Linked DNA regions of Nodosilinea sp. FACHB-141. Each later gene encodes a partner of the first gene's protein in a complex. Links are inferred from orthologs where the notes say so. Each region holds a gene or a part of one and is shown in the gene's direction. Other genes may lie near its edges. The genes, in order: mnmG and mnmE.

Region 1 (3,187 bases):
GAGGCGATGGCGCAGATTGCTCCCACATTTATTGGCTGGCGCGGCATTACTACCGATGCTGCCGCCAACCCCACCGGCTGGAAGCCCAACGGGCAGCGCTACGAGGTGGCGACCTCAAACTATCCGCTGCTGGCGGGGGTAAGGGCGGCGATCGCCCATCAGGCCGAGTGGGGCACCGCAGCCCAACGCTACCAACGTCTGGTGGAACTCAGCCAGCGGCTGTGGTCGCAGCTGCAAGAGCTGCCCTACCTTCGCCCGGTGCGGCAAACTCCACCGGATTCTGGCCTAGTTTCCTTTTGGGTTTTAGAAAATGGCGAACCTTCCCCAGCCTGGCACAAGCGGCTGGTGGACGAGCTGGAGGGCCAGAATGTCTTTCTCCGAACTCTACAAGCGCCCAACTGCGTCCGCGCCTGCACCCACTACCTCACGCTGGAGTCAGAAATAGATGACTTGGTCGCTGCTATTAAAAGCATCCTCTCAGACCTGACATAGATTCAGAAATCCACTGGCCAGAGACCCACTGGCAACCCGCTAAACTAGAAGTCCGTGAGTACTATTTTGTCCAGACTGCATGATTGCCCCAGGTGTCGCCGACTTTCTCGATGAATATGATGTGGTCGTCGTTGGTGGTGGCCACTCGGGCTGTGAGGCGGCCTTAGCCTCGGCGCGCCTGGGCTGTCGCACGCTGATGATTACCCTCAACCTCGACAAAATTGCCTGGCAGCCCTGCAACCCCGCCGTGGGCGGCCCGGCCAAATCGCAGCTCACCCACGAAGTCGATGCTTTAGGGGGCGAAATTGGCAAAATGGCCGATCGCACCTACCTGCAAAAGCGCGTACTCAATAGCTCCCGTGGCCCTGCCGTGTGGGCGCTTCGGGCCCAGACCGATAAGCGCGAATATGCCAACGTGATGAAAACCATCGTCGAAAACCAGGAGAACCTAGTGATTCGCGAGGGCATGGTGACGGATCTGGTGCTCGGTCCCAACGACGAGGTGGTGGGGGTCGAAACCTACTTTGGTGTGGCCTTCAAATGCAAGGCTGTTATTCTCACTACCGGCACCTTTTTGGGCGGCACGATCTGGATCGGTGACAAATCGATGGCAGCAGGCCGGGCCGGAGAATTTGCTGCCACCGGCCTGACTGACACTCTCAACCGCCTCGGGTTTGAAACTGGACGGCTCAAAACTGGCACCCCAGCGCGGGTCGATCGCCGCTCGATCAACTTCGATGTGCTCGAACCCCAGCCCGGCGATGACGACGTGCGCTGGTTTAGCTTTGACCCCGAGGCCTGGGTTGAGCGCGAGCAAATGCCCTGCCACCTCACCCGCACCACTGCCGCCACCCACCGGCTCATTCAAGAAAACCTGCACCTGTCGCCGATCTATGGCGGCTGGGTCGATTCGAAAGGGCCTCGCTACTGCCCCAGCATCGAAGACAAAATTGTGCGCTTTGCCGACAAAGAGAGCCACCAAATTTTTCTGGAGCCCGAGGGCCGCGACATTCCCGAAATCTATGTGCAGGGCTTTTCGACCGGCCTGCCCGAGAAACTTCAGCTGGCCATGCTGCGCACCCTGCCGGGCCTGGAGCAATGCGCCATGCTGCGCCCCGCCTACGCCGTGGAGTATGACTACCTGCCCGCCACCCAGTGCTACCCCACCATGATGACCAAGCGGGTTGAGGGGCTTTTCTGCGCCGGTCAGGTAAATGGCACCACCGGCTATGAAGAGGCTGCTGCCCAAGGCTTTGTGGCCGGGCTCAACGCGGCGCGGCTGGTGCGGGGACAAGAGCTGCTGGTGTTCTCCCGCGAGCAGAGCTATATTGGCACGTTGCTCGACGACCTATGCACCAAGGATCTACGGGAACCCTACCGCATGCTGACGTCGCGCTCAGAATATCGGCTGCTGCTGCGATCGGACAATGCCGACCAGCGCCTGACCCCCTTGGGTCGCGAGATTGGGCTGATTGACGATCGCCGCTGGGAGATCTTTACCCGCAAGTACGACAACATTGCCGCCGAAAAAGAGCGCCTGCACGAAACTCGGGTCAAAGAGCACGATGAGCTGGGCCAGCAAATTGCGGCGGATACTGACCAGCGCATCAAAGGCTCCATTACCTTGGCTGACCTACTGCGCCGTCCGGGGCTGCACTACGGTGACCTAGATCGCTACGGCCTTGGCAACCCGTCTCTGATTCGCGAAGAAAAAGAGGGGGCCGAGATCGACATCAAGTATTCGGGATACATCCAGCGGCAGCAAAACCAGATCGACCAGGTGGCCAAGAGCACTAACCGTAAGCTGCCCGAATCCCTTGACTATATGGCGATCGACACCCTTTCAAAAGAGGCGCGCGAAAAGCTGAATCAGGTCAAACCGCTAACCATTGGTCAGGCCTCGCGCATTGGCGGCGTTAACCCCGCCGACGTCAACGCCCTGCTAGTGTACCTAGAGATTCAGTCGCGGCGTGGTCAGGCGGCCCCGGCGGCAATTCGTTAGAATCAAGCCGATTCTCTCTAGCTGACTCTCTGGGGGCAAACCATGGCCAAGCCAATTCTGATCACCGGAGCTTCTAGCGGCATTGGCTATGAACTGGCTAAAGTGTGCGCGGTCCATAACCACGACCTGGTGCTGGTTGCCCGTCGGGAAGAACCCCTGCTAAAGCTTAAGGATGAGCTACAACAGGCTCACGGTGTGCAGGTGCTCACCTACCGGGGTGACCTCACCGATGCCAATACCCGCCATCAGTTCTATGACTGGACTCAGTTTAAGGGTGTCACCCCCTACGCTTTGGTGAACAACGCCGGGTTTGGGGCGCTGACCGCTTTTGCTGAGGCCGATTGGGACAAGCAAAACGCCATGCTTCAGCTCAACATTGTGGCGCTGACCCACCTGACGCGACTGTATCTGCCTGCCATGATTGCCCAGGGCCAGGGCCGCATTCTCAATGTGGCCTCTACGGCAGCGTTTTTGCCGGGGCCGTATATGGCGGTGTATTACGCCAGCAAGGCCTACGTGCTGTCGTTTACCGATGCGATCGCCACTGAACTCGAGGGTACTGGCGTCACCGCTACCACCCTCTGCCCTGGCCCCACTCAGTCCGAGTTTCAGACACGGGCTGAGATTAAGGACGCCAAGCTATTTGCGAGCAAAACCTTGCCTACTTCAGCGGCAGTCGCCGCCTACGCCTAC
Region 2 (3,234 bases), on another replicon or contig:
TAAAATCGTTAATCTACGGGCTGGACAAGGTTCTCTAACCCAGAGGGGTTTGCTAGCTGGCGCTGCTGCCGGATGTTCTGGCGCGATCGCACCCGTTGAATCAGCGGCAGACCCACAAAATAGCTGGCTACTCCCGCCACCAAACCCACTACTGTACTGCCTAACATCAGCCGCGCCGACACTTCAGTGCCCATATCCATCCAGCTTTTGAGGGTGTCGAGGTCATCAAAAGCCTGGGTGGCACTACCCCCCAGAAGCCACAGCCCCACCTGGTAGTTAAAAGCGAAAATAGGCACGTAGGTGAAGGGGTTGCTGATCCAGGTAGCCGCTGCTGCCATCATGCGGTTGCCCTTCAGCACCGTAGCTACGGCCACCCCAATGAGGATTTGAAAGCCAAATAGAGGAAAGCAGCCAGAAAATATCCCCGAGGCCATACCCCGGGCCAGCTGTTCAGAAGTGCCCTGGAGCCGCAAAAACCGCAGGTATAGATAGCGGAGCTGCCGCCGCCACTGGGGTTGAGTCGTTTTTCGCATTACGGGCTTGGGGTCGGGGGTCGATTCGGTTGTAGGCGTAGTGATCATAGACGGGGGTATACCAGAGGCTAAGTTCCCCAAGAACCCAGGGGAAGTAAAAAATGGAGACAGCTCAACGGTCAGGTGGGTAGCCATTCCTCAAGGCTTGGTAGGCTACCCCTTAGTAAGCAGAAAGACTCAGCAGTAGAATCTTAGAGGCACGTAAAGATTCTTTTCTATTCTACCCAGTAGATCGGCGCTTTATCAGACTCGCCCCAGGCTTCAACATCACTTCACCCTGCAGGATAGATGCTATGAATGGCGCTGCCGCTCAGCAAAGGGCGTTACCCTCGACAATTCAAAGCGAGACAATCGCGGCGATCGCTACCGCCATTGCCCCCCAGCAGGGCAGTGTCGGCATTGTAAGGCTGTCTGGAGCCGAGGCCGTGGCGATCGCCCGCAAACTATTCCATGCCCCCGGCAAACAACCCTGGGAAAGCCACCGCATTCTCTATGGCCAAGTGCGCGACCCCATCACTCAGCAGCCAGTGGATGAAGCGCTGCTGCTGCTTATGCTGGCCCCTCGTTCTTACACCCGTGAGGATGTGGTGGAGTTTCACTGCCACGGCGGGTTGATGGCGGTGCAGCAGGTGCTCCAACTCTGTCTGAGCCAAGGGGCCAGGCTGGCAGAACCGGGCGAATTTACCCTGCGGGCGTTTCTGAACGGGCGGCTCGACCTCACTCAGGCAGAAGGGGTGGCCGATCTGGTGGCGGCGCAGTCAAATCTGGCGGCGAAAACAGCCCTGGCTGGAGTGCAGGGCAAACTCACCCAGCCCATCCGCCAGCTGCGCTCGACCTGCCTCGACGTGCTAGCCGAGGTAGAGGCCCGCATCGACTTTGAAGACGACCTGCCGCCGCTGGATGAGAAGACGGTGCGATCGCAAGTAGCCACTGTGCTGGCAGAGATCGATCGCATACTGGCCACGACAGAATCGGGGGAACTACTGCGCACCGGGCTCAAGGTAGCGATTGTAGGTCGTCCCAACGTGGGCAAGTCAAGCCTGCTCAACGCCTGGAGCCGCTGCGATCGTGCCATTGTCACCGACTTGCCCGGCACCACCCGCGATGTGGTGGAGTCGCAGCTGGTGGTGGGCGGCATCCCTATTCAGGTGCTCGATACAGCAGGCATTCGCGAGGCCAGCGACCCAGTGGAGCAAATGGGCATTGCGCGATCGCGCCAGGTGGCCCAGGGCGCAGATCTGGTGCTGCTCACCATCGACGCCACCGCCGGGTGGACGGGCGCCGACCAACAGCTCTACGAGTCGGTACAGAAAACTTCTCTAATTTTGGTTGTTAACAAAGTAGATCTGGTCACTGCCGACGTTGTAAAGGATCTTGTTTTCCCAAAGGACTTGCCTGTGGTTCACACCGCCGCGGCCCAGCAGCAGGGGATTGATGCCCTTGAGCGCGCAATTCTCAACGCGATCCACGCCGACCAGCTCACCACGGCCAATCTAGAGTTCACCATTAACCAGCGCCAGGGAGCGGCTCTGACTGCAGCCCGCAATGCGCTCCACCAGGTGCAGCAAACCATTGAGAATCAGCTACCACTAGATTTTTGGACGATCGATTTGAGGATTGCGATCGCGGCCCTGGGTAGCATTACCGGCGATGAAATCACCGAATCTATGCTCGATGAAATTTTCAGCCGGTTCTGCATTGGCAAATAATCCGGCAACTTTGAGAAATTATTCTGTTACAGGTATCACAGTCTCCCTAAGCTCAGCTACTCCTGGCTTAATACGTTAGCTACGCTTCCCAAGCGAGTCCTGCGGGATTGAGCCCTACCGCTTTTTCATCACCAGGGTCAGACCATCGGCGATGGGAACTAAGCTGGCGACGACGCGATCGTCGTTGTGGATCGCCTCATTGAGGCGGCGCAGGGTATTAGTGCGGCTGTCCTGCACAGCGGGGTCGGCTACCTGGCCCGACCACAGCACATTGTCCAGTGCAATGAGGCCGCCGGGGCGCACCAGCTGGAGCGCCTGCTCGTAGTAGGTGGGGTAGCCGTTTTTGTCGGCATCAATAAAGGCAAAGTCAAAGCTGTTGATTTCACCCGCCTGAATGAGCTGATCCAAAGTTTCGGTGGCAGGGGCGATGCGCAGGTCAATTTTGTGGGCGACCCCAGCTTTTTCCCAGTAGCGGCGGGCGATCGCGGTGTACTCCTCACTTACATCACAGGCCACCAGCTTGCCTTCCGGGGGCATCGCCAGCGCCACTCGCAGGGCGCTATAGCCCGTAAAAACGCCGACTTCTAGCGCCTTGGTCACTCCCAAGAGCTGCACCAGCAGCGCCATAAACTGCCCCTGCTCGGGAGCAATCTGCATCTGGGCCATAGGATGCTGAGCGGTCTCATGGCGCAGAGCGACGAGCACTTCGGGTTCATGTACCGAGTGATCGATCAAGTAGCGGTAGAGGCGATCATCGAGGGGTAGGGTTTGATTGCTCATAGCAGCTAGGCAGGGGCGCAAAAGTACAGCATCGACCTGAGAAATTGAGAAGAAAGTCAGGGGTTTTGCTAACCCAGGTCACAATCTGATTTACCATAGCACCGCACAGCTCTGGCCCTCGCCCTCACGTTGGGATAGGTCCTAGGCCCACGGGAGGATACTGCGATGGACGCGGATTCGGTCGTGCAAGTTTCAGCCATGACCGGCTGGAT

What was found.
Region 2: the proteins of mnmG (region 1) and mnmE are in contact, whole or in part, in a solved structure (PDB 9HIP), measured with the Escherichia coli proteins. The link is inferred for Nodosilinea sp. FACHB-141 from one-to-one orthologs.

Annotation. Positions count from the first base shown.
Region 1 is NZ_JACJPP010000007.1:120,692-123,878, forward strand. What follows is about bases 166-3,032. They hold mnmG (tRNA uridine-5-carboxymethylaminomethyl(34) synthesis enzyme MnmG), read left to right. Parts: upstream 166-571; coding sequence 572-2,494; downstream 2,495-3,032. Other genes in these bases: H6F59_RS03975 (aminotransferase class V-fold PLP-dependent enzyme), read left to right, coding at 166-492; H6F59_RS03985 (SDR family oxidoreductase), read left to right, coding at 2,537-3,032. Outside these bases: more of H6F59_RS03975, read left to right, coding at 1-165; more of H6F59_RS03985, read left to right, coding at 3,033-3,187. UniProt on the Escherichia coli protein: NAD-binding protein involved in the addition of a carboxymethylaminomethyl (cmnm) group at the wobble position (U34) of certain tRNAs, forming tRNA-cmnm(5)s(2)U34.
Region 2 is NZ_JACJPP010000020.1:85,580-88,813, reverse strand. Bases 121-3,034 are described here. They hold mnmE (tRNA uridine-5-carboxymethylaminomethyl(34) synthesis GTPase MnmE), read left to right. Parts: upstream 121-826; coding sequence 827-2,242; downstream 2,243-3,034. Other genes in these bases: H6F59_RS20405 (class I SAM-dependent methyltransferase), read right to left, coding at 2,357-3,022; H6F59_RS20415 (DUF2062 domain-containing protein), read right to left, coding at 121-581. Also shown: dapB (4-hydroxy-tetrahydrodipicolinate reductase), read left to right, coding at 1-38; more of H6F59_RS20415, read right to left, coding at 9-120; H6F59_RS20400 (hypothetical protein), read left to right, coding at 3,188-3,234. UniProt on the Escherichia coli protein: Exhibits a very high intrinsic GTPase hydrolysis rate. Involved in the addition of a carboxymethylaminomethyl (cmnm) group at the wobble position (U34) of certain tRNAs, forming tRNA-cmnm(5)s(2)U34.